DNA from 3 places in the Streptomyces sp. NPDC088766 genome. Region 1 is predicted to be linked to each of the others. Evidence: riboswitches for the same ligand, from Rfam matches in the RefSeq annotation. Region 1 holds a riboswitch; each other region holds the start of a gene.
What was found. Region 1 has a riboswitch for S-adenosylmethionine ahead of ACIP5W_RS31970 (putative leader peptide). Riboswitches for the same ligand answer to the same signal wherever they lie in the genome.

Region 1 (10,398 bases):
GGCGGTCGTGCTCTTGCCGGATCCGGACTCGCCGACCACCGCGGTCACCTGGCCCGGCCGTACGTCGAGGTCGACGCCGCGCACGGCCTGCACCGTGCCGCCGCGGGTGCGGTACGAAACCGACAGGCCCCTTACCTCCAGCAGTGGTTCCGGTGTGTTCGTCAAGTTCCCACCCGTTCCGGGGTCGTTCGTCGTGGGGCCGGTCATCGCTGTCGGGACCATTCGCCGTCCAGCGCCCGCGCGATGCGGTTGGTGGCCAGCACGGTCGCGGCGATCGCCAGGCCGGGCAGTGCGGTGAGCCACCAGGCGTTCGCCAGGTAGTTGCGCCCGTCGGAGATCAACGTGCCCCACTCCGGTGCGGGGGGCGGCGCCCCGTAACCGAGGAAGCTCAGCGACGACACGGCCAGGACGGAGGCGCCGAAGTCGAGTGTGGCCAGGACGATCACCGGGCCTGCCGCGTTGGGCAGCACGTGCCTGCCCAGCACCGAGTACCAGCGGGACCCGGATGATCGCGACGCCTCGACGAAGACCGCCTGCCGCACCCGCAGTACCTCCGCGCGCGTCACCCGGGCGAAGCCGGCGACGCCGGCCGCCCCGACCGCGACCGCGACCTTCACCGTTCCGTAGCCCAGCGCCGTGACCAGTGCGAGGGACAGGAACAGCGCCGGGATCGACAGCAGTACGTCGACGAAGCGCATCAGCACGTCGTCGACCCAGCGGCCCACGAATCCGGCGACCAGGCCCAGCAGACCGCCGACCACGAAGGCGACCGCCACCGCGATCAGCGTGGCCTTCAGCGACAGCTGCGCACCGTGCACCACCCGGGAGAAAAGGTCGCGTCCCAGCTCGTCGGTACCGAACCAGTGCGCGCCGCCGGGGCTTCGGAAGTTCTGCGACGGCACCCCGTCCAGCGGGTCCCGCGAGGTGAACGTCCCCGGCCGAAACGCCGCCAGCACCACGAGGACCACGACGAGGACCGATGCCAGCAGACCGGGGCGGCGCAGGAAGAACCGCAGGACGCGCCGCAGTTCGGGACCTCGCCCGGGACTCGGGCCGATGCCGGGTTCGACCGGTGGCGCCGAGCCGGGCGCGGCACCGGTGGTGACGTCGTCGACAAGGGACCGGGTCATGCGAAACTCCCCTTCCTTCCGGAGGCCACCACGATCCGCGGGTCGAGAAGCGGATAGACGAGATCGACGGCCAGGTTGGCCAGCACGAAGATCAGTGCCCCGAACACCACGACTCCCTGGACCAGCGGGATGTCCTGGGCCGTGACCGCGGCCGCCGTGACCCGGCCCAGGCCGTCGCGGGAGAACACGGTCTCGACGACCACCGAACCGGCGATCAGCTGCCCGGCCAGCAGCCCGACGACCGTCAGCGCCGGCAACGACGCGTTGCGCAGAGCGTGCCGCAGGTGGATCCGCCACCTGCCCGCGCCCTTGGCCCGGGCGGTCTCCACATAGGCCTGGTCCAGGGCCGTGAGCAGGCTCTTGGCCAGCACCTGTGCGACCTGCGCACCGGTCGGGATCGCCAGTGTCAGCGCCGGCAGCACCAGGCCCCGCAGACCGTCGTTGCCGAACGCCGGGAACCACCGCAGCCGGAAGGAGAACAGCTCGACGAACAGCAGCCCCACCCAGAAGGTCGGCACCGACACGCCGAGCGGCGGCAACGACAGCAGCAGTTGCCGCAGCCACCGCTGCGAGGTGCAGGTCGCCAGCACCGCGAGACCGCCGCCGAGGACCACCGCGAGCACCAGCGCCGTACCGGTCAGCGCCAGGGTCTGCGGCAGTGCGTCGCCCAGGGTCGAGGTCACCGAACGGCCGGTGGAGACCGAGTCGCCGAAGTCCCCGCGCACCGCGTTGCCGAGGTGGTCGGCGTACTGCGCCAGTACCGGCTTGTCGAAGCCGTACTCGTGCCGAAGCCTGGCGAGCTGCGCCGGATCGATCTGCGCGGAGTCCGCTCCGGCACCGGCCATCGCCGACACCGGATCACCGGGCAGGAAGTCCAGCACCAGGAACGAGACCGTGTAGGCCGCCCACAGCACTCCGAGCGCCTGCGCGACGCGTTTGATCACGTAGTGGAGCATGCGCTAGCCGATCCAGGTGTCGTGCAGCTGGATCCGGCTGGAGGCCTCGAGGCCGAGGCCGTGCACCTTCTTCGCCACCCCGAGCTGGGTCTGCAGCTCCACCACCGGCACCACGTACGCGTTCTGCACGATCAACCGCTGTGCCTGGCCGACCAGTTGCTTGCGCTTGGCCGCATCGGTGGTGGCCGCCTGCTGGGTCAGCAGCGAGTCCAGCGGACTCGCCGGCAGGTGGTAGAAGTTGGCCAGCCGGGTGGAGTACTGGCTGCGCAGGATGTCCGGGTCGGCCCGGGTCAGGTTGCCCCACACGGCGTCGAAGTCGCCGGACTGCAGCGTCGGGGCGAACTGGGTGATCTGCCGTTCCTCGAGCACCACGTCGATGCCGACGGCCTTGAGCTGCTGCTGGATCAGCTCCAGTGCGGGCTGGTTCGTGGCCGCGTTGGCGAACCACGTGACGGACAGCCTCAGTCTGCCGCCGTTCTTCGTCCGGATGCCGTCGCTGCCCGTCTTCCAGCCGGCCGAGTCCAGCAGGGACTTCGCCCTCGCCGCGTCGTGGGCCAGCTCCGGGCCGAGGTCGGCGTAGTCCGGTGTGGTGTGCGCCAGGATGCTGGTGGCCGGCTGCGTACCGGTCGGGAACACGGCGTCGACGATCTGCTGCCGGTCGATGGCGAACAGGATCGCCTGACGCACCTTCACGTCCTTGAGCAGCGGCCGGGAGTTGTTCAGCCCCAGGTGGAACACGTTGCCCGGGTTGGCCCGCCGCAGCAGGTCCACGTGAGCGCCCTTGAGCGCCGCCTCGTCGGCCTTGCCCACGCTGCTGATCGCGTCCACCTGACCGGACTGGAGGCTGCCGGTGCGCACCCCTGCCTCGGGCACCACCTTGAACACCAGCTTGTCGAGGTACGCCGCGCCCTTCTTGGTCCACAGCGAGGAACCCCAGTCGTAATCGGCGCGCTTGGCCAAGGTGATCGACTGGTTCTGCACGTACTGCTTCAGCGTGAACGGGCCGCTGCCGGCGATTCCCCGGCTGCACTTCTGCTGCGGGGACCTCTTCACGCTCGCCGACGACTCGATGCCCAGTGAGAACGTGGAAGTGGCCTGCAGGAACTGGGCGTTGGGCTGCTTGAACTTCACCCGCACGGTGAGCGGGCCGACCACGGAGGTGCTTTCCACGCCGCTCAGGTACCCCTGGGCCAGGCCCCCCAGGGCGCCCAGCTTCGGTACCGCGTCGAAGTTGTCCTTGACCACCTGCGCGGTCAGCGGTGTCCCGTCGCTGAAGGTGACACCGGATCTGAGGTGGAAGGTGAAGGTCGTCGTGTCCGGGCTGATGTCCCAGCTCTTCGCCAGCCACGGCACGATCCTGCCGGTCCCGGGGTCCTGGTCGGTCAGGGAGTCGACGATCTGGCGCAGCGAGTAGACGGTGTCGTTGCTGGCGACCTGCTGCGGATCCACGCAGCCGGCGTCGGAGCCCACCGCGAAGGTCAGTGTGCCGCCGGACCGGGCCCGGCCGCTGTCGTTGCTCGAACCGCTGCCGCCGCCGGACGAGCATGCGGTCAGCAGCACACTGGTTGTCAGGAGCGCGGTCAGTGCCGCCCGTCGGGCAGGGCGGGAATCCGGATGCGGTATCACGGAATGATTTCTCCTACTCGAAAGCCGTCACGCACGTTTCCGTGCGGACATGGAGAGGCGTGGACGGTGTCGCTCCCGGGAAAGAGCGACACGGTCAAAGGGCGTGGGGCGGGGAAGGATCAGGAGGTTGCCGCGGGCGTCAGAGGCAGCGGTGAACGTCCTCGGACAGCCGACGGGACTCGGTCAGCCACGACACAGGCAAGTGGTGATGCGCTGCAGGTCGATGTGGCGTCGGCGGGAGAATCGGGAGAGAGCCGCCACGGCCGTGATGGAGGGACTCGAGACGCTGCTGTGCCGCACGCTCATTCCTCCGTGGTCCAGGCCCTGTCACGGGGCCACGCGCTTGCCGGGTGGGCGACCCGGCCGGGCTTTCACCTGGAGCACCCCACCGCGTCGGAGGGTTGCCGGTCAGCAAGCCAGGGCTTCACGCTGACACTCAATGCCACTTGAAACTTTACCGATCGCCGCCGTGATCCGTCAATGGAGCCGGCCGCAGTCCGAGCCGCGTCGGTCGGCGGTCGCAGGAGGCCGGGCCGCGTGATCGAGATCGTCGAAGGTGACCGCCGCATCGGACGCGACCGGTGCGGCGAGGTGTGCCCGACGTGCGTGTTCGACAGGGCCCCGACGGTGTTCCGGTGATCGCGCGACGGGACAACTGCCGGACCTGCTTGCGGCGTGAGGCGTACTGACCGGCCGACCCGCTGTTCGTCGCACCACCGGTGACGCGGTCCCTTCCGGCTCGTGCTTCCGCGATGCGGCGGAACTCGACGAGTCCGGCCTGCTCGGCGGGTACCGGCGCGCACCCGGCTGCGGCAGGGGAAGGGCGCTCGGTGCCCGTACCGCGGTCGGGACCGGTCGCCGACACCGGTGACCCCGTCCACGGCGGCGGCCGCCGCCCGGCCACGACCGGCATCGGCCTCATCGCCGTCACGTCGGCGAGACGCTCTACGCTCTCCTCGGGGCACGAGCCGGGGTCCGCATCGGCTGACACGCGCGCAGGGGGAACCGGGTGGAGTGGGGACTGGGAGCGGCCGGCGTCGTGGTCGGCCTGCTGATCGCCGTGGTGACCGCCCCGGCCGGGGTGTCCGGAGCCGTCTTCCTGCTGCCGGTGCAACTGAGCGTGTTCGCTGTCCCCGACCCGGCCGTCACCCCCACGAACCTTCTCTACAACGTCGTAGCAGGGCCAGGTGCCCTCCTGCGCTACCGGCGTGCCGGTGCCCTGCGAGGCCCGCTCGTCCGCCGGCTGGTGACGGGCACGCTCCCCGGCGTGGTCCTCGGCGCGTTCATCCGCGTCTTCGCCCTGCCGGGCCCCCACGTCTTCCGGCTCCTGATCGCCGCCCTGATGCTGCCGCTCGGCCTCTGGCTGATCACCGGGACACTCCGCCCCGCGCACCTGGAGAGCCCGCGCCCCGAGCCCGCGCCCCGGACGGTCACCGGCCTCGCGCTCGCCGTCGGGGTGGTGGGCGGGATCTACGGCATCGGCGGTGGCTCGATCCTCGGCCCCGTCCTGGCCGGCCGCGGGGTCCCTGTCGCCAAGGTCGCCCCCGCCGCGCTCGCCTCCACCTTCGCCACGTCCGTCGTCGGAGCCTCCACCTACGCGCTGCTGTCCCTGGCCCGAACCGGCAGCATCGCCCCCGACTGGTCCCTCGGCCTGGCCTGCGGCCTCGGCGGCCTCATCGGCGGCTACCTGGGTGCCCGCCTCCAGCCCCGTCTGCCCGAAACGCTCCTCCGTCTGCTGCTGGGCACCCTCGCCACCGCCCTCGGCGCCCTCTACGCGATCGACGCGCTCAGCTGACCCCCGCGACGGGCGGGGTCCCCCGCCGAAGGCCGCAGGGGGGAACCGCCACTGACGGCGAACCCGGGCTGTCGCTCCCCGCGCGGCGGACCGGGCCGGCACACCGTGGAACACGTGCGGCCGGGGCCGTCTCCTGCGCGCACAGCGCGGCCGGCTCCGCCGTGGGGGTGATGCCCGCCTCCGCGGAGCCGGTGCCGTGCGCCGGGGGCGGCGCGGCGGGGCGGCGCTGCCGGGCGGGTGTCCGTGGCGGGCGCGATCCGCTGGTTCAGCGGGTGACCAGCAGGCCCCGGCCGCGCAGCACCCACCGTTCCAGCGGGCTGAAGATCAGCAGGTCGATGGCGATGCCGACGAGCAGGATCAGGAAGATGGCCAGGAACACCTGCGACATGCTGGAGTTGTTCCGCCCGTTCTCCAGCAACTGGCCGAGGCCGACGCCCAGATCGGGCGAGGAGGCGATGATCTCGGCGGCCATCAGCGACCGCCAGGAGAACGCCCAGCCCTGCTTCAGCCCCGCCAGGTAGCCGGGCAGCGCCCCGGGCATCACGATGTGCCAGGCCCCGCGCAGCCCGGTCGCGCCCAGTGTCCGGCCGGCGCGCAGGAACAGCGGGGGGATCTGGTCGATGCCCGCGACGAGGCCGTTGGCGATGGAGGGGACCGCGCCGAGCAGGATCACGGCGTACATCATCGAGTCGTTCAGGCCCACCCAGATCACGGCGGGGGGCACCCAGGCCACCGACGGCAGCGACTGCAGGCCGGACAGGATCGGGCCGATCGCCGCCCGGACGAAGGCGACCCGGGCGACCAGCAGGCCGAGCGGCGTACCGATGACGAGGGCCATCAGGAAGCCGAGCAGACCGCGCGAGACGCTGGTCCAGATGTAGTCGAGCAGCGTGCCCTGCCGCCAGGCGGCGGTCACCTCGTCCCCCACCGCCGACGGCGGGGGCAGCTTGTAGGCGGGGGCGATCTCGGCCCACACCAGCAGCTGCCAGACCACCAGCACCAGTGCGACGGCGGTGACGGGCGGCAGCACCTTGCGTGTCAGCGTCTCGCGCAGCGGCGTACGACCGGTCCGTACGGAGTCCAGCGCGTCGAGCCCGGCCTCCAGACCCGTCAGGTCACGGGGATCTTGGGGCTCCCCGGTTGCGGGAGAGCCGCCCTTCGCGATGTCGACGCCGGTGTCAGTGCCGGCCATGGCGGCGGATCTCCTCACGCAGTTCCTCGGTGATCTCGAGGGACAACCGGGCGACCGCGCTGTCCTCGATGCGGCGCGGCTGCGGGATGCCGACGGTCCATTCCCGGGCGATGCGCCCCGGCCGTGAGGACAGCAGCACCACCCGCTGCGCCAGCTTCACCGCCTCCCGCACGTTGTGCGTCACGAACAGCACCGACAGTCCCGTCTCACTCCAGATGCGGGTCAGCTCGTCGTGCAGTACGTCACGGGTGATGGCGTCCAGTGCGGCGAACGGTTCGTCCATCAGCAGCAGCCGGCTGTCCTGGGCCAGCGCACGGGCCAGGGCGACGCGCTGCTGCATGCCGCCGGACAGTTCGTGCACCCGCTTGCGGTACGCGTCCTGCAGCCGTACGAGTTCCAGCAGCCGTTCCGCCTCCTGCCGGCGTTCCTGCTTGGCGACTCCGCGCAGTTTCAGGGCGAGTTCGACGTTCTTGCCCGCGGTCAGCCACGGGAACAGGGCGTGTTCCTGGAACATCAGGGCGGGCCGGCCGTCCGTGTCGATCGAGCCGGCGGACGGCCGGTCCAGTCCCGCGACCAGGTTGAGCAGGGTGGACTTGCCGCAGCCGGAGGCCCCCAGGAGGGTGACGAACTCGCCCGGTGCGACATCGAGCGTGATGTCGTCGAGCACGAGCTGCTGTCCGCCGGGCGTGCCCGGTACGCGGAAGGACTTCGAGACGTGCTCGATCCGGGCGGCGTGCGCGGCCGCCGTGGCGTCCTCGGCAGTCTTGGCGATCGTGGTCGTCATGGTCGTCACCTCCTGGGAACGTGATCGGGTCCGGTCGTCCTTACCGGGCGCCGAGACCGGCGTCGTCGACCGTGTCCTTGCCCTCGGCCTTGAGGACCTTGTTGAGGAGGGTGAGGTCGTAGATGCTCTTCAGGTCGGGCTTCTCCAGCAGGCCGGCCTTCACCGCGTGCTCCGCCTCGGCGTCGAGGGTGGCGGCCAGCGGGTCGTCGAGGAAGGTGACGGACTTCCACGCCGGGTCGAGGACGCCGGCGGGCAGCGCCTTGCCGGACAGCTTCTCCAGTGCCGTGTTGGCGGACGCCTTCGCCTTGTCCGGGTTGGCGTTGATCCACTCGTTGGTCTTCACCGAGCCGCGCAGTACGGCCTCGACGACGTCCGGGTGCTGCTTGAGGAACTTCTGCGACACGATGATGTTCGTGATCACGAACTTCTTGTCGGGCCACAGGTCGGACTCGTCCAGCAGCACCTCGGCGCCCTCGGCGACCAGCTTGGACGCGGTCGGCTCGGGCACCCAGGCGCCGTCGATGGAACCGGACTTGTAGGCGTCGGGGGTGATCTTGTTGTCGGTGCGGACGACGGAGACGTCGCCCTTGCCGCTCTGGGCGTCGACCTTCCAGCCCTTGTCCGCGATCCAGTTGAGGAACGCCACGTCCTGCGTGTTGCCGAGCTGCGGGGTGGCGATCTTCTTGCCCTTGACGTCGTCCAGGGATTTGATCTTCTTCGGGTCGACGACGAGCTTCACGCCGCCGGAGGCGGAACCGCCGATGATGCGCAGGTTCTTGCCGTCCGACTTGGTGTAGCCGTTGATGGCGGGGGAGGGGCCGATCCAGCCGATGTCGATGGAGCCGGCGTTGAGCGCCTCGATCTCGGAGGGACCGGCGTTGAAGGTCGAGGCTTTGATCGTGGTCCCGCCGAGCTCCTTCTGGAGCAGCCCCTCCTGGACGCCCACGAGAGCGGTGGCGTGCGTGAGGTTGGGGAAGTAGCCGATCTTCACCTCGTCGGCGGAGAGCTTCTCGGCGCCGGCCGCGACCGCGCTCTTCCCGCCCTCGTCGGTCGACTCGGAGCCGTACCCGCAGGCGGTCAGCAGCACGGGGAGCGAGGCTATGACGGCGATGGTGCGCAGGGTGGTGAGCGGTCTCGCGGCAGACACGGAGGTGTCCTTTCGGGGAATTGGGTGAACAGGGAGGTACGAGAAGGCGGGGCGACTGCTTGTCGGCACGCGCCGGCACCCCCACCCCTCGGCCGTCGGTGGCAGGCATGCCGGCCCGTGCCGAGAAGTGGAACGCCGGGGCGCAGCCGGCCGAAGGCGTCCGGTCCGCCGACGGAGCCGGAGCGGACGGGGAGGCCGTGCTGGTTCGGAGGGGGTCAGGTGCTGCTGCGTCGGAGGGGCCGACAGATGGCACTGGACGTACGGACGAGGTCGATGTGACGACGCGACGTCAGAAGGGGCAGCATCCGGCTCGTGCGGTCGAGCGTTCGCATGGCCACCCCCATCGATCCCTAGTATTCCTACCTGGTTGATGGGGATCGTGGCAGAAGGTGGCGCCCACCCCAAGGGGGTGTTCACATGGTGAACAACCCCTTCTCGCTATTTGGGACAGACGGTGGGTGGCTCGGTGCGTCAGGGGGTTTGTCCGGGCGCCGGGGCCTTGGTCGACGCGGACATGTCGGCGGGCGGCCGGGCCGTGAGTTGCCGCCGACAGCGGCATGGCCGTGGCAGCCCGACTGCGAGATGCGGTGGTGGAGAGCGGCGTCCGCCGGCGGGTTCAGCGTCCGACGGCGCAGCCGGCGCCGGCCCGGAGATCCGGACCGACGCGCAGGCGCGCGACGAGGTTTCGGACTCGGCGGACGGCCGAGCGGGCTCTGCCGGCGATCCGGCGATCCGGCGATCCGGCGATCCGGCGATCCGGCGATCCTGCGCCCCGTGACCTCCGGGTCAGACGGGCAGGACGAAGGGAGGGTGCGCACCGTTGAGGAAGTAGTCCCCGACGTCGCGGAGCCGGTGGGCGGGGGGCTCGTACAGGGTGTGGGTCCGGGCGTTGCGCCAGAAGCGGTCGAAGCCCAGCCGTGCGGAGGCGGAGCGGGCGCCGATGATGTCGAGGGCGCGGGTGGTGGACTCCTGCGCGGCCCGGGAGGCGGCGGCTTCGGCCATGGTGACGAGGACCGAGATGTCCGCGTACTCGTCGTAGGTGAGATCCTCGCCGCGTGCCAGCCCGGCGTGCACGGCCTCCAGTGCTTGATCGGTGAGTGCGGAGGCGGAGCGGGTGAGGACGGTGATTTCTCCGTAGGCGGTCAGTACCTGCGGGTCCTGGGAGTGGTCGACCGGCCGGGCGGGATACCAGGGCGAGTGCCCTGCCCGGCTGTATTCGCGGGCTTCGGCGAGCACCCCCTCGGCGATGCCGAGAAGGAGCTGGACGGAGAGGAGGCGTCCGACCGGCGAGGTGAGAGCAGCCATGGGGGACAGGACGTCCTCGTCGGCGGAGAGGGAACCGAGTACGTCGCGGGCGGCGACCGGTACGGCGTCGAACTCCACGCTGCCGCCGGCCGCGAGCCGCTGGCCGAAGGTGCCGGTGTCGCCGTCGATCCGGACGCCGTGGTGGGCGGGATCGACGACGACGGCGAGCGGTTCGCCGGTGTCGGCCCGCACGGCCCGCACGGCGAGGCGGTCGGCCACCAGGACCCCGGTGGCGTAGCTCTGACGACCGTCGAGCGTGTAGCCCCTGGCCTTCCTGGTCAGGGTCGGAGGCAGTTCTTGGCGGGCGAAACCGCCGCCCCAGCACCACTGCTCCGTCGCGGACTGCCGCTCGATCCGGGCGGCGAGAGAGGGCTCGGTGAAGAACCGGGCGTTCCACGACAGGAAGTAGTGACAGCCCAGCAGTTGACCGATCGCGCCGTCGGCGGCGGCGATCTCCCGGACG
Region 2 (10,398 bases), on a different contig from region 1:
CGGCAAGATGCTCGACGAGCGCCTCGGCAAGATCACCTTCTGGACGCTGTTCGTCGGCTTCCACGGCACGTTCCTGGTCCAGCACTGGCTGGGCGCCGAGGGCATGCCGCGCCGTTACGCGGACTATCTGGCCGCCGACGGCTTCACCGCCCTGAACACGATCTCGACGATCAGCTCGTTCGTGCTCGGCCTGTCCGTCCTGCCGTTCTTCTACAACGTGTGGAAGACCGCCAAGTACGGCAAGCCGGTCCAGGTCGACGACCCGTGGGGCTACGGCCGCTCCCTGGAGTGGGCGACCTCCTGCCCGCCGCCGCGGCACAACTTCCTCACCCTGCCGCGGATCCGCAGTGAATCCCCGGCGTTCGACCTGCACCACCCGGAGATCGCAGCGCTCGAGCAGCTGGAGCACGCCGGTCACGGCGCCGCCGCCGTCGCGGGCAGCAAGGAGGCCGGCAAGTGAAGATCCAGGGCAAGATGTTCATCTGGCTGAGCGTCTTCCTGCTCGTCATGGCGACCGTCTACGGCGTCTGGTCCAAGGAGCCGGCCGGTACGACGGCCCTCTTCCTGGCCTTCGGCCTGTCCATCATGGTCGGCTTCTACCTGGGCTTCACCGCCAAGCGGGTCGACACCGGTGCCCAGGACAACAAGGAGGCGGACGTCGCGGACGACGCCGGCGAGCTGGGCTTCTTCAGCCCGCACAGCTGGCAGCCGCTCTCCCTGGCCATCGGCGGCGCCCTCGCCTTCCTGGGGGTCGCGGTCGGCTGGTGGCTGCTCTACTTCTCCGCCCCGCTGATCCTCATCGGCCTGTGGGGCTGGGTCTTCGAGTACTACCGCGGCGAGAACCGCACCCAGTAGCACGCGCCGTGCGCGACAGAGCCCGGACACTCCGCAAGGAGCGTCCGGGCTCCTGCTTTTGCCGTAATCGGTATCGCCCGTCCGTGTCACCCGGCGTGCCGTGTTTGACGCTGCTCCCTAGCGTGGAGCCATGAGCCACGAACCCCGCCCCCGCACCGTCGCCGGCTGCACGCTGTTGGTGACCGCCCTGGTCGCGGGCGCAACCGCCTGCGGCTCGGACGGCAACCCGCTGGCCTCACGCCCGTACGACGCGACGGACCGGATCTCGTTCAACGTCCCCCGCGGCGACGCCGAGAAGGCCGACCCGGACAAGCCCCTGGAGATCAGGGCGGAGGACTCCGACGAGCGGATCACCGACGTCACCGCCCTGGACGCCACAGGCCGCTACGTGGCGGGCGAACTCGCCGCCGACGGCCGTCGCTGGCACAGCACCGAGCCGCTCGCCGCGGGCGCCCACTACACGGTCCGGGTGAGCACCGAGGACGAGGACGGCGCCCCCGGCCGCCGGGTCCTCACCTTCGACACCGGCAGGCCCACCGCCAAGAAGCGGCTGACCGTCACCTTCGGTCCCGGCACGGGCACCTACGGCGTCGGCCGGCCCGTCACCGCCGAACTGAGCCGGCCGATCAAGGACCCCGCCCAGCGGGCCGTCGTGGAACGCGCCCTGAAGGTCGACGCCAAGCCCGCCGTGCAGGGGGCCTGGCACTGGGTGGACGACAAGACGCTGCACTACCGCCCGAAGGACTACTGGCCCGCCCACGCCACCGTCCGCGTCCGCAGCACCCTGGACGGCATCAAGGTCGGCGACCGGCTCTGGGGCGGGAAGTCGAAGGGGGTCACCCTCACCATCGGCGACCGCGTCATCGCCGTCACCGACGCCTCCGCGCACTCCCTCACGCTGTACCGCAACGGTGAGGAGGTGAAGGAGATTCCCGTCACCACCGGAAAGCCCGGCTTCGAGACCCGCAACGGCGTCAAGGTCGTCCTGGGCAAGGAGTACTTCGTACGCATGCGCGGCACCAGCATCGGCATCGCCGAGGGCTCCTCGGAGTCGTACGACCTGCCCGTGTACTACGCCACCCGCGTCACCTGGAGCGGCGAGTACGTCCACGCCGCCCCCTGGTCCGTCGGCTCCCAGGGCTCCGCCAACGTCAGCCACGGCTGCGTGGGCATGAGCACCGCGAACGCCGAGTGGTTCTTCGAGAACGTCCGCGAGGGCGACATCGTCCAGGTCGTCAACAGCGACGGCGACACGATGGAGACCTTCGGCAACGGCTTCGGCGACTGGAACCTGGACTGGAAGAAGTGGCGCGAGGGCAGCGCCCTGACAGCCGGCAAGCAGAAGCCCCAGGAGGACACCTCGAGGCTTTGGCCGACGGCCGTCTAGCACGTCCCGCGGGGCCGCGGGCCTCCGCGGCCCCGCGGGACGCGCCCGGCCCCGACGGCCCGCGGGTGCCCGCGCGCGCCGGCGTCTCAGGCTCCGGCGAGGCCCTCGGACGCGCCCACGAGGCTCCGGCGGCGCAGCAGGGCCGCCAGGGCCTCCGCGAACTCCACGGGGTCCACCGGCAGCGTCACGGCCGCGTCGGCCCGGCTCCAGGTCGCCAGCCACGCGTCCTGCGGCCGCCCGATGAGCAGCAGCACCGGCGGGCAGCGGAACACCTCGTCCTTGATCTGCCGGCACAGCCCCATGCCGCCCATGGGAACGGCCTCGCCGTCCAGCACGCACACGTCGATCCCGCCCCGGTCCAGCTCCGTCAGCACGGCGGCGGGCGTCGCGCACTCCAGGAACTCGACCAGGGGCGCGTCCGGGGCCGGCCGCCGGCCGGCGGCCAGCCGCACCTGCTCCCTGGTGTTGGCGTCGTCGCTGTAGACCAGCACCGTGGCGGTCGCCTGCATGGTTCCTCCGCGTCATTGGAGTGGAACTTCGGGGTACCGATGGGGCGGATGCTACTCCCCCGCACACCTCGTCAACACCTGTTGGAACATGCCTGCGATGGGCCATACGGGCAGTACACGAGGTGCGAACACTCCGAACGGCACCCCCCGGAGTGAGGGCGGGATAAGCGACCGACATAATGTCGGTCGTGGCGACAGCAACGACAGTAGACACCGGGCACGCGCACCCGTCGGTCAATCGGCCGAACCTCACCAGCGTCGGAACCATCATCTGGCTGAGTTCCGAGCTGATGTTCTTCGCGGCCCTCTTCGCGATGTACTTCACCCTGCGATCGGTGACGGGTCCCGATCACTGGAAGGAAATGGCGCACGCGCTGAACCTTCCGTTCTCGGCGACGAACACCACGATCCTGGTGCTCTCCTCCCTCACCTGCCAGCTCGGCGTCTTCGCCGCCGAGCGCGGTGACGTGAAGAAGCTCAGAATGTGGTTCATCGTCACCTTCGTGATGGGTGCGATCTTCATCGGCGGTCAGGTGTACGAGTACACCGAGCTGGTCAAGAAGGACGGGCTCTCGCTCTCCTCCGACCCGTACGGCTCGGCGTTCTACCTGACCACCGGGTTCCACGGCCTGCACGTGACGGGTGGCCTCATCGCCTTCCTGTTCGTCCTCGGCCGCACCTACGCGGCGAAGAGGTTCACCCACGAACAGGCGACCGCGGCCATCGTCGTGTCCTACTACTGGCACTTCGTCGATGTCGTCTGGATCGGCCTCTTCGCCACGATCTACCTGATCAAGTAGCCGGGCCCGATCCCGCACCCGTCCCAGAAGCATCGACGCAGAAGATCCTGACACCGGGGTAATCCGTGAAAAAGCTCTCCGCACGACGACGCCATCCGATGGCGGCGCTCGTCGTCCTACTCCTCGCGCTGGCATGCACCGGGGGGCTGTACGCCGCGTTCGCACCCGCGAGCAAGGCGCAGGCAGACGAAACCGCACAGTCCCTCGCCATCGACGAGGGCAAGAAGCTCTACGCCGTCGGCTGCGCCAGCTGCCACGGCACCGGCGGTCAGGGCACCTCCGACGGTCCGAGCCTGGTCGGCGTGGGCGCCGCGGCCGTCGACTTCCAGGTCGCCACCGGCCGGATGCCGGCCGCGACCTCCCAGGGCGCCCAGGTGCCCAAGAAGAAGAACATCTACACGCAGGCCGAGATCGACCAGCTCGCCGCGTACATCGCCTCGCTCGGCGCCGGCCCGGCCGTCCCCACCGAGGCCCAGTACGGGCCCGAGGGCGCGGACATCGCCAAGGGTGGTGAGCTGTTCCGCACCAACTGCGCTCAGTGCCACAACTTCACCGGCAAGGGCGGCGCCCTGACCCGGGGCAAGTACGCGCCTTCGCTGGAGGGCGTGGACCCGAAGCACATCTACGAGGCCATGCAGACCGGCCCGCAGAACATGCCCTCCTTCCCCGACACCACCCTGTCGGAGCAGAACAAGAAGGACATCATCGCGTACCTGGACGCGGTCAACAGCTCCGACACGGAGAGCCCCGGCGGCCTTGAGCTGGGCGGCCTCGGGCCGGTCAGCGAGGGCCTCTTCGGCTGGATCTTCGGTCTCGGCGGTCTGATCGCCGTCGCCGTGTGGGTCGCCGCCCGGACCGCAAAGGCCAAGAAGTCATGAGTAGCCAAGACATCCCAGAAGAGAACCTGCCCGCTGAGCAGGACCACGTCCACGGAGCCGTGGGCGTCGCGGACGAGAAGCACCCGTTCGCCGACCCCGGCCTGCCGCCGCACGAGCACCGCGTGCAGGACATCGACGAGCGGGCCGCCAAGCGGTCCGAGCGTGCGGTCGCCTTCCTGTTCACGCTGTCGATGCTGGCCACCGTCGGCTTCATCGCCTCCTACGTGGCGATCCCGCACGACAAGTCGGTCTTCATCTTCCCGCTCGGCCACATCAGCGCGCTGAACTTCGCGCTCGGTCTGACGCTCGGCGCGGCCCTGTTCTGCATCGGCGCGGGCGCGGTCCACTGGGCCCGCACCCTGATGTCCGACGTGGAGATCGCCGACGAGCGGCACCCGATCGAGGCGGCGCCCGAGGTCAAGGCCAAGGTCATGGCCGACTTCCGGGACGGCGCCAGGGAGTCCGCGCTGGGCCGCCGCAAGCTGATCCGCAACACGATGTTCGGTGCGCTGGCCCTGTTCCCGCTCTCCGGTGTCGTCCTGCTGCGCGACCTCGGTCCGCTGCCCGAGGACAAGCTGCGGCACACGCTGTGGGCCAAGGGCAAGCTGCTCGTCAACATGAACACCAACGAGCCGCTGCGTCCCTCGGACGTCGCCGTCGGTTCCCTCACCTTCGCCAAGCCGGAAGGCCTGGAGGAGGAGGACCACGACTTCCAGACCGAGATCGCCAAGGCCGCCCTGATGATCGTCCGCATCCAGCCGGACAACATCAAGGACAAGCGCGAGCTCGAGTGGTCGCACGAGGGCATCGTGGCGTACTCGAAGATCTGCACCCACGTGGGTTGCCCGATCTCCCTGTACGAGCAGCAGACGCACCACGTGCTGTGCCCCTGCCACCAGTCCACCTTCGACCTGTCCGACGGTGCCCGAGTGATCTTCGGTCCCGCCGGTCACGCCCTGCCGCAGCTGCGCATCGGCGTGAACGACGAGGGCTATCTCGAGGCGCTCGGCGACTTCGAAGAGCCCGTCGGTCCTGCCTTCTGGGAGCGCGGATGAGCAACAAGGACGACCGCCGCAAGGCACCCGCGGGCGAGCGGGTCGCCGACTGGGCCGACGGCCGCCTGGGGATCTACTCCCTGGCCAAGGCCAACATGCGCAAGATCTTCCCGGACCACTGGTCCTTCATGCTCGGTGAGATCTGCCTCTACAGCTTCATCATCATCATCCTCACGGGTGTGTACCTGACGCTGTTCTTCCACCCGTCGATGAACGAGGTGGAGTACCACGGCAGCTACGTCCCGCTGCAGGGCCAGCTGATGTCCGAGGCCTTCAACTCGACCATGCACATCTCCTTCGACGTGCGCGGTGGTCTGCTCATCCGGCAGATCCACCACTGGGCCGCGGTCATCTTCCTCGCCGGCATGTTCGTGCACATGATGCGCGTCTTCTTCACGGGCGCCTTCCGCAAGCCGCGCGAGATCAACTGGCTGTTCGGCTTCCTGCTGTTCGTCCTGGGCATGTTCACCGGTTTCACCGGCTACTCGCTCCCGGACGACCTGCTCTCCGGCACCGGTGTCCGCTTCACGCAGGGCGCGATCCTGTCCGTGCCGATCGTCGGCACGTACATCTCGATGTTCCTGTTCGGCGGGGAGTTCCCGGGCGGCGACTTCGTCGCGCGGTTCTACTCGATCCACATCCTGCTGCTGCCGGGCATCATGCTCGGGCTCGTGGTCGGCCACCTGATCCTGGTCTTCTACCACAAGCACACCCAGTTCGCGGGTCCCGGACGCACCAACAAGAACGTCGTCGGCATGCCGCTGCTGCCGGTCTACATGGCCAAGGCCGGAGGCTTCTTCTTCCTGGTCTTCGGTGCCATCGCGGCCATGGCCGGCATCGCGACCATCAACCCGATCTGGGTGCTGGGCCCCTACCGTCCGGACCAGGTGTCCACCGGCGCCCAGCCCGACTGGTACATGGGCTTCGCCGAGGGCCTGATCCGCGCGATGCCGGGCTGGGAGATCAACTTCTGGGGCCACACGCTGGTCATGGGCGTGTTCGTCCCGCTGGTGCTGTTCGGTCTGTTCCTCGGTGTGATCGCCATGTACCCGTTCATCGAGTCCTGGGTCACCGGCGACAAGCGCGAGCACCACATCCTGGACCGGCCGCGCAACGCCCCGACCCGTACGGCCTTCGGTGTCGCCTGGGTCACCGGCTACCTGATCATGCTGGTCGGTGGTGGCAACGACATCATCGCCACCCACTTCCACCTGTCGATCAACGCGGTCACCTGGTTCGTCCGGATCGGCTTCTTCGCCGGACCGGTCATCGCCTTCGTGATCACCAAGCGGATCTGCCTCGGCCTCCAGCGCCGCGACAAGGACAAGGTGCTGCACGGTCGCGAGACCGGCACCATCAAGCGCCTGCCGCACGGTGAGTTCATCGAGGTGCACGAGCCGCTCAGCCAGGAGGCGCTCTACACGCTCACCGCGCACGAGCAGTACAAGCCCGCCGAGATCGGCCCGACGGTCGACGAGAACGGCGTCGAGCGCAAGGTGAACCGTGCCGAGAAGGTCCGCGTCAAGCTGAGCAACGCGTACTACGGCGAGGAGAGCCAGATCGCCAAGCCGACCGTCGAGGAGTACAAGGAGATCACGAGCGGCCACGGCCACCACTGATCGCTGCGTCGCCACGCACCCCAGAAGGGCCCCGTCCGGTGTACGGACGGGGCCCTTCGCCCTGTCCGCGGCTGGATAGGGTGGAACCGTCGAGACGCGCGTCCCGTGGAGCGGGACCACACTGATCCAGGAGCGGCTTATGAGCGCTGTGACCCCCGCCGGAGGCGACACCGCGGCGGCCCGTTCCTGGCCCGAGGTGCTGAACGCCCTGCTGTCCGGCCGCGACCTGAGCGCCGACGCCACGGCATGGGCGATGGACCGCATCATGCGCGGCGAGGCCACCGACGCGCAGATCGCCGGCTTCGTGGTGGCGCTGCGCGCCAAGGGCGAGACCGTCGAGGAGATCAACGGACTCGTCCGCGCGATGTACGAGCACGCGAACGTCATCGAGGTGCCCGGCCCGGCGGTCGACATCGTCGGCACGGGCGGCGACGGCGCGAAGACGGTCAACATCTCCACGATGTCCTCGATCGTCGTCGCCGGCACGGGCGTCAAGGTCGTCAAGCACGGCAACCGGGCCGCGTCCTCCGCCTCCGGTGCCTCGGACGTCCTGGAGAAGCTCGGTGTCCGCCTCGACCTGACCCCGCGGCGGGTGGCCGAGGTCGCCGAGGAGGCGGGCATCACCTTCTGCTTCGCCGTCAAGTTCCACCCGGCGCTGCGTCACGCGGGTGCCGCGCGCGGCCAGCTGGGCATCCGCACGGTGTTCAACGTCCTCGGCCCGCTGACCAACCCGGCCAGGGTCCGGGCCCAGGCGGTCGGTGTGGCGGACCTGCGCATGGCGCCGATCGTCGCCGGTGTCTTCGCCGAACGCGGCCACTCCTCGCTGGTGTTCCGCGGCGACGACGGCCTCGACGAGCTGACGACGACCTCCACCTCCCGGGTCTGGGTCGTGCGGGAGGGCAAGGTGACCGAGGAGTCCTTCGACCCGCGCGACGTCGGCCTCGACCTCGTTCCCGTCGAGGCCCTGCGGGGTGCCGACGCCTCCTACAACGCCGAGGTGGCGCGCAGGCTGCTGGACGGCGGGACGGGCCCCGTCCGCGACGCCGTCCTGCTGAACTCGGCGGCCGCCCTGGTCGCCCTGGAGCCGACCGGGGCACCGCTCGCCGAGCAGCTCCGCGCCGGTATGGCCAGGGCCGCGGAGTCCCTCGACTCGGGGGCGGCGAAGCGGACGCTGGAGCGCTGGGCGGCGGCCACCCACGCCTGAGCCGGGACAACGGCCGGCGAGGCGCGGTCCCGGCCCCTGGTGTCTCAGGAAATGGACCGCGCCTTGCGCGCCGGTGATCGTGTGGCAGGATGCCGTACCAGGTCATGAGTGACAGTCATGAGGCCCCGGCCGACTGTCCGGCAACCCTCCGTCCGTGGCGGGGTGCCCCGGGTGAAGACCAGGCTGTGGACACAAAGGTCCACGGCAAGCGCGGACCCCTCGTCACACCAGGGGTCCTGGTCGTCGAGGAGCCTTCCGTGAGCAAGCGAATGCGATAGGGCCGCAGAGCCCCGCCTCCGCATCCCTCCTTCACCTTTTCCCGCGCTCGAGCCCCAGGGCCTCTCGTGCGGATCATGCCGGGCCCGCGGGCCCCGCTCCCTGATCCGGCCTGATCCGAACGGAAGAACCCGGCCGCTCGCGTGGTGAATCCCTCTGCCTCTCACGGGAGTTCCGTCATGTCCGTCTCCACCGCTGCCGTCGCCCCGACCGTTTGCGCCCCCCTGCCCGTTCTGGGACGGGATGTCACCGTCCCGCTCGTCACCGGCGGCGAGGTCGGCTACGCGGCCCTGGACTACGCCGCCAGCGCGCCCGCCCTCCAGCGTGTCTGGGACGACGTGGCCGCCTACGCCCCCTACTACGGCAGCGTCCACCGCGGCGCCGGACACCTCTCCCAGCTCTCCACCGACCTCTTCGAGAACGCCCGCCGCACGGTCGCCGACTTCCTCGACTGCCGGCCCGACGACCAGCTCGTCTTCACCCGCTCCACCACCGACTCCCTCAACCTCCTCGCCGCCGCCCTTCCCGCCGACTGCCAGGTCTTCGTCTTCGAGACCGAGCACCACGCCGCGCTGCTGCCCTGGAAGAACGCCCGGGTCACCTGCCTCGACGCCCCCCGCACCCCGCGGCAGGCCGTGGCCGCCCTGGAGCGGGCCCTCGCCGACCGGGAACCGCACGGCCCGGCCCTGGTCTGCGTCACCGGCGCCTCCAACGTCACCGGCGAGCTGTGGCCCGTGCGCGAGCTGGCCGCCGCGGCCCACGCCCACGGTGCCCGGATCGTCCTGGACGCCGCCCAGCTCGCCCCCCACCACCCGGTGTCCGTCCGCGACCTCGACGTCGACTGGGTCGCCTTCTCCGGCCACAAGCTGTACGCCCCCTTCGGCTCCGGCGTGCTGGCCGGCCGCGCCGACTGGCTGCGGGCGGCCGAGCCGTACCTCGCCGGTGGCGGCGCCAGCCGCAAGGTGACCCGGCGCGCGGACGGGGGAGTGGAGGTGGAGTGGCACGAGAGCGCCGCCCGGCACGAGGCCGGCTCCCCGAACGTCATCGGGGCCTACGCCGTCGCCTCCGCCTGCAAGGCGCTCACCGAGGCGGGCTTCGACACCCTGGTGGCCCGCGAGCAGTACCTCGTGGAGAAGGTCCGCACCGGCCTCGCGGAGGTCCCCGAGGTGCGGATCCTGTCCCTCTTCGGCGACGACGCGCCGCGGGTCGGCGTGATCTCCTTCGTCGTGGACGGCTGGAACAGCTCCCACCTCGCCGCCGCGCTCTCCGCCGAGTACGGCATCGGCGTCCGCGACGGCCTCTTCTGCGCCCACCCCCTGGTGCGCACCCTCCTCGGCGGTGCCCCCCACAGCCAGGGCGAGTGCGGCGCCCCCGAGGCGGCCCCCGGCGAGAAGTCCCTCAACGCGATCCGCGTGAGCTTCGGCGCGGGCACCCCCGACGAGCACGTCGACCGCTTCGTGGCGGCGGTGCGGGAACTGGTGACCGAGGGTGCGAAGTGGCGCTACCGCACGGAGGGCGGCCGCTGCGTCCCGGCGGTGTAGACGGGCCCCGCCCGCCGCGGGCGGTGCGCCGGACGGTCAGGAGTCCAGCCCGATGGCGAACGCGGCCTCGAGGTCGTGCTGCGAGTAGGTGCGGAACGCCACGTGCGTGTCCGTCGCCTCCACGCCCGGAATCTTGCTGATCCGCCCCGGGATCACCTCGGCGAGGTCCTCGTGCTGCCGCACCCGCACCATGGCGATCAGGTCGTAGGTGCCGGTCACGGAGAACACCTCGCTCACGGACTCCAGCGAAGCGATCGACTCCGCGATCTCGGGG
Region 3 (10,398 bases), on a different contig from region 1:
TGAGGATGGCGATGTCGTTCAGCATCGCCTTGCGGCGGTCGCCGAAGCCCGGGGCCTTGACGGCGACGGACTTGAAGGTGCCGCGGATCTTGTTGACGACCAGGGTCGACAGGGCCTCGCCCTCGACGTCCTCGGCGATGATCAGCAGCGGCTTGCCCGACTGCATGACCTTCTCCAGGAGCGGGAGCAGGTCCTTGACGTTGGAGATCTTGGAGTTCGCGATCAGGATGTACGGGTCGTCGAGGACGGCCTCCATACGCTCCATGTCGGTGGCGAAGTACGCCGAGATGTAGCCCTTGTCGAAGCGCATGCCCTCGGTGAGCTCGAGCTCGAGACCGAAGGTCTGCGACTCCTCGACGGTGATGACGCCTTCCTTGCCGACCTTGTCCATCGCCTCGGCGATCAGCTCGCCGATCTGGGTGTCGGCGGCGGAGATGGAGGCCGTCGAAGCGATCTGCTCCTTGGTCTCGACATCCTTCGCCTGCTCGAGCAGGGCACCGGAGACGGCCTCGACGGCCTTCTCGATACCGCGCTTGAGAGCCATCGGGTTGGCGCCGGCCGCCACGTTGCGCAGGCCCTCGCGGACCAGCGCCTGGGCGAGCACGGTCGCGGTGGTCGTACCGTCACCGGCGACGTCGTCCGTCTTCTTGGCGACTTCCTTGACCAGCTCGGCGCCGATCTTCTCGTACGGGTCCTCGAGCTCGATCTCCTTGGCGATGGAGACACCATCGTTGGTGATCGTGGGGGCGCCCCACTTCTTCTCGAGGACGACGTTGCGGCCCTTGGGGCCGAGCGTCACCTTCACGGCGTCCGCGAGCTGGTTCATGCCGCGCTCGAGGCCGCGCCGCGCCTCCTCGTCGAACGCGATGATCTTGGCCATGTGAAGTGGTCCCTCCAGGACTGGGGGTGATTCCTTCGGACCGCGCCCGCGCCCGCGACGGACGGCTCGCCGGCCCCGTGGTTCCTTGCCCCACCTGGCCTGCGGGCCTCACCGACCCGGTCCTTCGTTGTCACTCTCACCTTCAGAGTGCTAACGCAATGATTAGCACTCGCCTGTGCCGAGTGCAAGCGCCCCCCGGGGATCCGCAGGTGAACGAGGGGTGGCGGCGGACGCCGACGGGTGACCGCACGCGGCTTCGGACATGCCGAAGGGCTCGCACCCCGGGAGGTGCGAGCCCTTCGCCGATGGAACAGAAGAACGTCGCTGCAAGTCGGCGCGTGCTTCAGCCGGTCGCGAGCCGGACCATGTCCGCCTGCGGTCCCTTCTGGCCCTGCGAGATCTCGAAATCGACCCGCTGACCCTCTTCCAGGGTGCGGTATCCGTCCATCTGGATCGCGCTGTAGTGGACGAAAACATCCGCACCACCGTCGACCGCGATGAAGCCGTACCCCTTCTCCGCGTTGAACCACTTGACGGTGCCCTGAGCCATGCCTAACTCCCCTATTACTGGCCCTTGCACAGATCCGCACTTCGCGGATCCGGGTCAGACCTCACCCCCCAGTTGGTTGGGGGCGTGCGCCGGAACGCGTCGACCGCGGCCGAATGTATCTGTCCAACTGCCGTCTGCAACAGGTCAATCGGACGAGAATTCTGGACGCGAACGGTCCGGAGGAGAGTGAGAATTCGCCCGGATTCAGGGCAAGTCGGGCCCCACAAAGGGAATGAAAGGCGCAAAACACATGCACACTTTGGCTGCTTCTCATCGCCCGCCCCGACGGAACTCATATGCGGCCGGCATGCGATGGGCGACGCGTTCCCCAACTCTACCGCGCTCAACCACACTGAATTGCCCCCTCCGCTTCTCTCGCGGAGGGGGCAATTGGATGAACTCTCGGTAATTACTGTTACCGACGGTTACTACCGGCAGGTACTACCGACGGGTACGGGCACCGGTCAGCCGCCGGCCACGGCCGGGATGATGGAGACGCCGGCGCCGTCCGGGGTCGCCGTGTCAAGCCCCTGCTCGAAGCGCACGTCGTCGTCGTTGACGTACACGTTGACGAACCGGCGCAGCTTGCCCTGGTCGTCCAGGACGCGGGCGGCGATGCCGGTGTGGTTCTTCTCCAGGTCGGTGATGACCTCGCCGAGGGTCGCGCCCTCGGCCGGGACCTCGGCCTTGCCACCGGTGTAGGTGCGCAGGATGGTCGGGATGCGGACGGTCACGCTCATGCGAGGCCAGCCTCTCGGAAGGAGTCCAGGTTGGGGCGGATGGTGGCGGTCAGGCCGGTGCCGGCCACCGCGTCGAGGGTCTTGAGACCGTCCCCCGTGTTGAGGACGACGGTGGTCTTCGTCGGGTCCAGGAGACCGTTCTCGATCAGCTTCCTCGTCACACCGACCGTCACGCCGCCGGCGGTCTCCGCGAAGATGCCCTCGGTCCGCGCCAGCAGCTTGATCGCGTCGACCACCTGCTCGTCGTCCACGTCCTCCACCGCGCCGCCGGTACGGCGCGCGATGTCCAGGACGTAGGGCCCGTCCGCCGGGTTGCCGATGGCGAGGGACTTGGCGATGGTGTCCGGCTTCTGCGGCCGGACCACGTCATGACCCGCCTTGTAGGCGACGGACACCGGCGAGCAGCCCTCGGCCTGCGCACCGAAGATCTTGTACGGCCTGTCCTCGACGAGACCGAGCTTGATCAGCTCCTGCAGCCCCTTGTCGATCTTCGTGAGCTGCGAGCCGGAGGCGATCGGCACGACGAGCTGGTCGGGGAGCCGCCAGCCGAGCTGCTCGCAGATCTCGTACGCCAGCGTCTTGGAGCCCTCGGCGTAGTACGGCCGCAGGTTGACGTTGACGAAGCCCCAGCCCTCGCCGGCCGGGTCGCCGATCAGCTCGGAGCAGAACCGGTTCACGTCGTCGTAGTTGCCCTCGATGCCGACGAGTTCGCCGCCGTAGATCGCGGCCATGACGACCTTGCCCTGCTCCAGGTCGTGCGGGATGAACACACAGGAGCGGAAACCGGCGCGGGCGGCGGCGGCGCCGACGGCACCGGCCAGGTTGCCCGTGGAGGAGCAGGACAGGGTGGTGAAGCCGAAGGCGCGGGCGGCCTCGATGGCCTGGGCGACGACACGGTCCTTGAAGGAGTGCGTCGGGTTGCCGGAGTCGTCCTTGACGAACAGCTTGCCGGCGTCGACGCCCAGCTCGCGGGCCAGGTTGTCGGCCTGGACGAGCTTGGTCCAGCCGGGGTTGATGTTCGGCTTCTCCGCCACGTCGGCCGGGACCGGCAGCAGCGGCGCGTAGCGCCAGATGTTCGCGGGGCCCGCCTCGATGCGCTTGCGGAGTTCCTCGGTCTCGTAGGCCGAGAAGTCGTACGCGATCTCGAGCGGGCCGAAACACTCCTCGCAGGCGAAGACCGGGCCGAGGGGCACGCGGTGTCCGCACTCGCGGCAGGAGAGCGCCGCGGCGGGACCGAGATCGACGGAGTTCGTGGTGCTTGCAACTGTCTGCGCAGCCATGTGAGGCGAGGCCCTTTCTCCTCATCTTCCTCACGACGCATCTCGCCGTGAGACGGATTTGGCACCTTCCCTAGCCGGGAGCCTCGCCACATCGACGTGACGCGTTGGCGTTCACGCCTGGCGGCGCGCGCGGCTGGAGGGTTGCCGGGGCTTCATCGGGCCGTATCCCTCTGCCCCTCTGGATGAGCGGTATGAAGTTGTGAACAGCGGCCACCTCGGACATGCGATGGTCATCCGCGTTGTTCAAGACTGTAACCGAAGGCCAGGACAGTTGAGACAGACGTCCGAACCGCGAGATGGATCACACGGTCACCCCACGTGCACCGCGTGTGATCACGACAGTGAGGAGCCGCAGACCGTGCTGAAAGAAGCCGAGGCCTGGCTGGCCACCCGCTCCTGGTCCGTGACCGACCGCCCGCTGCACCGCGTCCTGGCCGCGAAGCGCGCCTCGGGCCAGTCGGTGTCGGTGGTGCTGCCCGCCCTGAACGAGGAGGAGACGGTCGGTGACATCGTCGCGGTCATCCGCCACGACCTGATGCGGCAGGTCCCCCTCGTCGACGAGATCGTCGTCGTCGACTCGGGCTCCACCGACCGTACGTCGCAGGTCGCCGCGGCGGCCGGGGCGCGCGTCGTCCACCGGGACGAGATCCTGCCCCGGATACCCGCCGTGCCCGGCAAGGGCGAGGTGCTGTGGCGGTCGCTGCTCGTGACGACCGGGGACATCGTCTGTTTCATCGACGCGGACCTCAGGGAGTTCTCCTCCGACTTCGTCTCGGGGATCGTGGGCCCGCTGCTCACCGACCCCGGCGTGGACCTGGTCAAGGCGATGTACGACCGTCCGCTGGGCACCGAGCTGCATTCGCCCGGCTCCGGCAGGACGGCGGGCCAGGGCGGCCGGGTCACCGAACTCATGGCCCGCCCCCTGCTCAACATGCACTGGCCGCAGCTGGCCGGCTTCGTGCAGCCGCTCGGCGGCGAGTACGCGGCCCGCCGCAGCCTGCTGGAACAGCTCCCGTTCCCCGTCGGCTACGGCGTGGAGCTGGGCATGCTCGTCGACGCCCTGCACCTGGTCGGCCTGGACGCCCTCGCCCAGGTCGACGTCGGCGTCCGCAAGCACCGTCACCAGGACGGGCAGGCGCTCGGCAGGATGGCGGCGGCGATCTACCGCACCGCGCAGCTCCGGCTGGCCCGCGGGCACCTGATCCGCCCCGCCCTCACCCAGTTCGAACGGAGCGCGGACGGCTTCGAGCCGCGCACCTACTCCGTGGACACCGAGGAACGGCCGCCGATGGCGGAGATCGCCGAGTACGCGGAACGCAAGGTCGCCTGACGGGCCGTGCGTACGGCCGGCCGGGCACGACCGCGTGACCCGGTCCGGCGGCCGTATACGGCCGGACATGACCCGTCCACGGACCGCATCCGTACGTTTGAGCGTTTACGGACCGGGCTAGGTTGTGGCGTATGGCTTCCACGCGTGCTGCTGTTGCTGAGGGTGCTCAGGTGCTGGTCGCGTCCAACCGCGGCCCGGTCTCCTACCAGGTGCGCGAGGACGGTTCGCTGCACGCCAGAAGAGGCGGTGGCGGGCTGGTCTCGGGCCTGTCGGCGATCGGGCCGGACGCGGGCGCCCTGTGGGTGTGCTCGGCGCTCTCCGACGACGACCGCGAAGCGGTACGGCGCGGGGTCGGCGAGGACGGCGTCCGGATGCTCGACATCCCGGCCGACGTGCACGCCGACGCGTACAACGGCATCGCCAACTCCGTGCTCTGGTTCATCCACCACCTGCTGTACCAGACCCCGCTGGAGCCCGTCTTCGACGCGGAGTTCCGGCGCCAGTGGGCGTCGTACGAGACGTACAACCGCGCGTTCGCGGAGGCGCTCGCCGAGGAGGCCGGCCGGGGCGCGGCGGTCCTGGTGCAGGACTACCACCTCTGTCTGGTCCCGGGCATGCTCCGCGAGCTGCGGCCCGACCTGCGCATCGGCCACTTCTCGCACACGCCGTGGGCGCCGGTGGACTACTTCGCGCTGCTCCCCTCCGACATCCGCGCGCAGCTGCTGCGCGGCATGCTCGGCGCGGACCGCCTGGGCTTCCTGACCAGGCGCTGGGCGGACGCCTTCACCGCGTGCTGCGCGGAGTTCGTGGGCGGCCCCGGCAGCACGGAGATCGGGGTGCACGGCCTCGGCGCCGACGCCGACTTCCTGCGCGCCCGCTCCCACGAGAGCGACGTCGAGGAGCGCATCGTCGCCCTGCGCGAGGAGATCGGCGAGGGCCGCAGGACCATCGTGCGCGTCGACCGCACCGAGCTGTCGAAGAACATCGTGCGCGGCCTGCTGGCCTACCGGCAGCTCCTCGACGACCACCCCGAGTGGCGCGAGCGCGTCGTCCACGTGGCGTTCGCCTACCCCTCCCGCCAGGACCTCGCCGTCTACCGCGACTACACGGCCGAGGTGCAGCGGCTGGCACAGGAGATCAACGAGCGGTACGGCACACCCGGCTGGACCCCGGTCGTCCTGCACGTGAAGGACGACTTCGCCCGCTCGCTGGCCGCGTACCGCCTCGCCGACGTGGCCCTGGTCAACCCCATCCGCGACGGCATGAACCTGGTCGCCAAGGAGGTCCCGATCGTCTCGGACGGGGGCTGCGCCCTGGTGCTGTCCCGTGAGGCCGGGGCGTACTGGGAGCTGGGCGAGGACGCGATCGTGGTGAACCCCTACGACGTCCTGGAGACCGCCGGCGCCCTGCACGAGGCACTGACCATGGCGCCGGAGGAGCGGGCGGAGCGCAGCAAGAGGCTGACGGCGGCCGCGACCGCGCTCCCTCCGGCCCGGTGGTTCCTGGAGCAGCTGCAGGCCCTCCAGGCCCTTCACCGCGACTGACCGGAGAACACCCGCGCCCCCAGGCCCCCGGCCCACCCGCCGGGGGCACGCGCACCCACACCCGGTCCGTCACCGCAGCCGGCCCACCGGCCCCACGAACCCGGGCACGACCCGACGACACCTCGCAGCCACTCCTACGCCCGTCACCCACAACTCGCCGGAGAGCACCGCAACGCGATCCTGCTCCCCCGGCCCACCCGCCGGGAGCACGCGCACCCACACCCGGTCCGTCACCGCAGCCGGCCCACCGGCCCCACGAACCCGGGCACGACCCGACGACACCTCGCAGCCACTCGTACACCCGCCACCACAACTCGCCGGAGAGCACCCGCAACGCCCCCACGAACCCGGCCCACCCGCCGGGGGCACGCGCACCCACGCCCGGTCCGTCACCGCAGCCGGCCCGGCGACGCCCTCACCCGCCCCACACACCCGGCAGAACCCGACAGCACCCGCGGGCACTTTGAGACCCGTCACCACAGCCCACCGAGGAGCGCCCGCAGCGGCCCTGTCGCCCCGGTCCGCCCCGGGCGGACCCGCGCACCCGAGTCCGGCCTCTCACCGCAGCTCACCGGAGAGGGCCCGCAGCAGCTCCACCACCCCGGCGGGGCCCTCGACGACCAGGTCCGCCCGCTCCGACAGTTCGGTCACCTCGGAGCTGCCGCTGGCCACGAGCAGACCGGGGACGCCGTCGGAGCGGAGCTTGTCGACGGCGGCGAAGGCGGGCAGGTCCCCGAGGTCGTCGCCGGCGTAGAGAACCGCCCCGGCGCCGGTCTCGCGGACGTACTCCGTCAGCGCCACGCCCTTGTCCACGCCCGGCGGACGCAGCTCCAGCACCATCCGGCCCGGCTCGACGACGAGTCCGTGCCGGGCCGCGAGGTCGGCGAGCGGGCGGCGCAACGCCTCGAACGCGGCCTGCGGATCCTCCGCCCGCCGCGTGTGCACGGCGACGGCCCGCCCCTTCTCCTCGACCCAGATCCCCGGCCACGCCCCGGCCGCCTCCAGCACGGCGGGCAGCTCGGCCCGCACGGCCGCGACACCGGGATGCGGGGCGGGCGCGGAGACGGTCCCGGTGCGGGCGTCCCACCGCTCGGCCCCGTAGTGCCCGAGCACGGCCAGGCGCTCCAGCCCCGGCACCCCGGCGAACCCGCCGTTGCTCACCGCCACGGCGGCGGGCCGCCCGGTCACCACGGCGACCGCGGCCACCTTCGGCGCCAGCTCCGCGAGCGCGGGGAGCGCGTCCGGATGCGGCCGCGCGTCCTGCGGGTTCTCGACGATCGGCGCGAGCGTCCCGTCGAAGTCGAGCGCGACGAGCGCGGTGCGCGGCGCGGCCAGGATCGCGGCGAGCGCCTCGCGGCCGCGGGGGGTGGTGGGGGTGGGGAGGGAGGAGTGGGAGTCCGTGGAGTGCGTCTCGTGGGTGCCCATACGGTGACGATAACCGGACGGGTTCGACGGCGAGGGAAACGGGTCCAGGACCGGACGGGCCCGCCCTTCCCGGTGCCGGGCACGGCGGCCCGGCCCGTCCGGCCTCTGCGGACGAGGCCCCTTCGGGGCCGAAGCGGGGTCCGGGGGCGGCGCTCCGGGACGGCGCTCCCGCCCACCCGCACGGACTCCCCGTCCCGGCGGACTCACCGGTCCGCCCGGCGGACTCACCGGTCCGCCCGGCGGGCCTCCCGCACCCGGCGGAGCCGGTTCACCGTCACCGGATCGTGCGCCAGCGCCCGCGGGTCGTCCAGCAGCGCGTTGAGCAGCTGGTAGTACCGCACGGGCGACAGGTCCAGCTCCTCACGGATCGCCCGTTCCTTCGCGCCGGGCCCCGGGAACCCACGCCGCTCCAGGGCGAGGATGTCCCGCTCCCGCGCCCCGAGCCCCTCGTGCCCTTCGTCGTCCGCTGCCCGCTCCATGCCCTGCACGGTAACCCAACCGCACGGGACGCGGCTCAGCCGCCGGTGCCGCTCTCCGCGGTGGTGGCCGTCGTCTGGAGCCGGCCGAGGACCCCGGCCGGGCTGCCACCGGGCTGCACGGCCTGGCCGATCCGCTTCTTCACGTCCGCGCTGACCGCCGCCCAGGAGGTGCGCCCCACCGGGTACAGCTCGGAGACGGGCAGCTGGTCGAGGAAGGGCTTGAGGTCGGCGTCCCGGGAGGCGGCCGTCATGGTCTGGGAGGCGGAGTTGGTGACGGGCAGCAGGTCGTACTCGCGGGAGAAGTCGAGGACGTTCTTCTCGCTGTAGACGAAGTTCAGGAAGTCCTTGACCTGCTCGGCGTGGCCGTTCTGCTTGAAGGCGGTCATCCAGTCGGCGACGCCCATGGAGACCTTGGTCGGCCCGTCGAGGCCGGGCATCGGGACCATGCCGAACTTCACCCCCTTCTTCGCGGCCGTCTTCATCAGCGAGGGGTGCCCGTTGAGCATGCCGACCTGGCCGACGGCGAACGCGGCGAACGCGTCGGCCCGGTCGAGCCTGCCCGGCGCGACCGGTCCGGTGAGGCCCTCGCCGACCAGTTCGTTCTTCAGCCAGGTGAAGGTGTGGACGTTCTCGGTGGAGTCGAGGCTGTAGCCGGTGGCGGTCTCGGTGTAGCCGCCCCCGCCGCTGAGCAGCCACTGCATGGTCTCGGCCTGTGCCTCCTCGGGACCGAGGGGCAGGGCGTACGGGTACTTCACGCCGTCCGCCTTGAGCGCCCGGGCGTCCTCGGCCAGCTCGGCCCAGGTGGTCGGTGCGGTGATGCCGGCCTGGGCGAAGAGGGTCTTGTTGTAGAACAGCAGCCGCGTGGAGGAGGCGAACGGCATGCCGTACTGCACGCCGCGCACCTCGCCCGCGTCGGCGAGCTGGGGCACGAAGTCGGCCTGGACGGGGATGGAGAGGACGTCGCCCGCCCGGTAGAGGAGGTCTTCGGCGGCGTAGTCGGCGTAGGCGCCGATCTGCGCCATGTCGGGCGCCCGGCCGGCGTCGACCAGCTTCTTGACCTCGCGGTCGACGTCGTTCCAGGAGTGGACGGTGACCTCGACGGTGACGCCGGGGTGGTCCTTCTCGTAGGCCTCGACCAGCGCGTCCCAGTACTTCTCGGAGCTGTTGGCGTCGCTGTCGCCGTAGTCGGCGGCGACGAGGGTCAGGGTGACGTCGCCGGAGCCGCCGGTGACCCCGCAGCCGGCGAGGACCGCCGTCATGCTCAGGGCGGCCGCCACCGCGATCGTTCCCGACTTCGCTGCCCGCTGCACTGTGCTCTCCCGCTCCCCTGGACGGCCGGGCCCGCTGTGCACACACAACCCACACATGATTGCTCCGACCAATGAAACCGATATCCGGATCAAGGTCTACACCACGTAAGTGGACTAGACCTCTTGCGGGTCCTCGGGCCACACTGTCCCCGTGAGACATGTCATCGCCCTCGATGTGGGCGGCACCGGGATGAAAGCCGCCCTCGTCGGGGCGGACGGCGCGCTGCTGCACCGGGCCCGCCGGGCCACGGGCCGCGAGCGCGGTCCCGACGAGGTCGTCGCCGGCATCCTCGACTTCGCCGCCGAGCTGCACGCGTACGGCGCCGAGCACCTCGGCGGGGGCGCGGCCGCGGCCGGAGTCGCGGTCCCCGGCATCGTCGACGAGGCGAACGGCGTCGCCGTCTACGCCGCCAACCTCGGCTGGCGCGACGTCGGCCTGCGCCGGCTCCTCACCGGCCGGCTCGGCGGCGTCCCGGTGGCTCTCGGCCACGACGTCCGCACCGGCGGACTCGCCGAGGGGCGCATCGGTGCGGGGCGGGGCGCCGACCGTTACCTCTTCGTGGCCCTCGGCACGGGCATCGCGGGCGCCATCGGCGTGGCCGGCCGGGTGGAGGCGGGCGCGCACGGTTTCGCGGGCGAGATCGGCCACATCGTCGTACGCCCCGGCGGTACGCCCTGCCCCTGCGGGCAGCGCGGCTGCCTGGAGCGGTTCGCGTCGGCGGCGGCGGTCGGCGAGGCGTGGGCGGCGGCCTGCGGGGAACCGGAGGCGGACGCCGCGGACTGCGCGAAGGCCGTCACGTCCGGCGACCCGAACGCCGTCCGGATCTGGCAGCAGGCGGTCGACGCACTCGCCGACGGCC

Region 2: linked by a shared signal. The riboswitch ahead of ACIP5W_RS19570 (aminotransferase class V-fold PLP-dependent enzyme) and the one ahead of ACIP5W_RS31970 (putative leader peptide) in region 1 are both predicted to bind S-adenosylmethionine.
Region 3: linked by a shared signal. The riboswitch ahead of thrC (threonine synthase) and the one ahead of ACIP5W_RS31970 (putative leader peptide) in region 1 are both predicted to bind S-adenosylmethionine.

What each region holds. Positions count from the first base shown of each region.
Region 1 covers NZ_JBIVKQ010000032.1:18,794-29,191, forward strand. Annotated here, with positions in the region: gene ACIP5W_RS31950 (dipeptide ABC transporter ATP-binding protein) at 1-207, opposite strand, end outside; gene ACIP5W_RS31955 (ABC transporter permease) at 204-1,130, opposite strand; gene ACIP5W_RS31960 (ABC transporter permease) at 1,127-2,086, opposite strand; gene ACIP5W_RS31965 (ABC transporter substrate-binding protein) at 2,090-3,712, opposite strand; gene ACIP5W_RS31970 (putative leader peptide) at 3,896-4,018, opposite strand; SAM riboswitch class IV at 4,047-4,156, opposite strand; gene ACIP5W_RS31975 (TSUP family transporter) at 4,722-5,507, shown strand; gene ACIP5W_RS31980 (ABC transporter permease) at 5,773-6,699, opposite strand; gene ACIP5W_RS31985 (ABC transporter ATP-binding protein) at 6,686-7,483, opposite strand; gene ACIP5W_RS31990 (aliphatic sulfonate ABC transporter substrate-binding protein) at 7,524-8,630, opposite strand; gene ACIP5W_RS31995 (putative leader peptide) at 8,846-8,974, opposite strand; gene ACIP5W_RS32000 (acyl-CoA dehydrogenase family protein) at 9,417-10,398, opposite strand, start outside.
Region 2 covers NZ_JBIVKQ010000013.1:71,660-82,057, forward strand. Annotated here, with positions in the region: gene ctaD (cytochrome c oxidase subunit I) at 1-460, shown strand, start outside; gene ACIP5W_RS19530 (cytochrome c oxidase subunit 4) at 457-855, shown strand; gene ACIP5W_RS19535 (Ig-like domain-containing protein) at 986-2,242, shown strand; gene ACIP5W_RS19540 (hypothetical protein) at 2,329-2,751, opposite strand; gene ACIP5W_RS19545 (heme-copper oxidase subunit III) at 2,931-3,551, shown strand; gene ACIP5W_RS19550 (c-type cytochrome) at 3,617-4,429, shown strand; gene ACIP5W_RS19555 (Rieske 2Fe-2S domain-containing protein) at 4,426-5,484, shown strand; gene ACIP5W_RS19560 (cytochrome bc complex cytochrome b subunit) at 5,481-7,103, shown strand; gene trpD (anthranilate phosphoribosyltransferase) at 7,243-8,307, shown strand; SAM riboswitch class IV at 8,408-8,524, shown strand; gene ACIP5W_RS19570 (aminotransferase class V-fold PLP-dependent enzyme) at 8,763-10,124, shown strand; gene ACIP5W_RS19575 (Lrp/AsnC family transcriptional regulator) at 10,161-10,398, opposite strand, start outside.
Region 3 covers NZ_JBIVKQ010000010.1:156,888-167,285, reverse strand. Annotated here, with positions in the region: gene groL (chaperonin GroEL) at 1-880, opposite strand, end outside; gene ACIP5W_RS16695 (cold-shock protein) at 1,224-1,430, opposite strand; gene ACIP5W_RS16690 (MoaD/ThiS family protein) at 1,895-2,170, opposite strand; gene thrC (threonine synthase) at 2,167-3,450, opposite strand; SAM riboswitch class I at 3,469-3,639, opposite strand; gene ACIP5W_RS16680 (glucosyl-3-phosphoglycerate synthase) at 3,809-4,780, shown strand; gene ACIP5W_RS16675 (trehalose-6-phosphate synthase) at 4,912-6,324, shown strand; gene otsB (trehalose-phosphatase) at 6,883-7,749, opposite strand; gene ACIP5W_RS16665 (DUF3263 domain-containing protein) at 7,974-8,228, opposite strand; gene ACIP5W_RS16660 (ABC transporter substrate-binding protein) at 8,264-9,487, opposite strand; gene ACIP5W_RS16655 (ROK family protein) at 9,690-10,398, shown strand, end outside.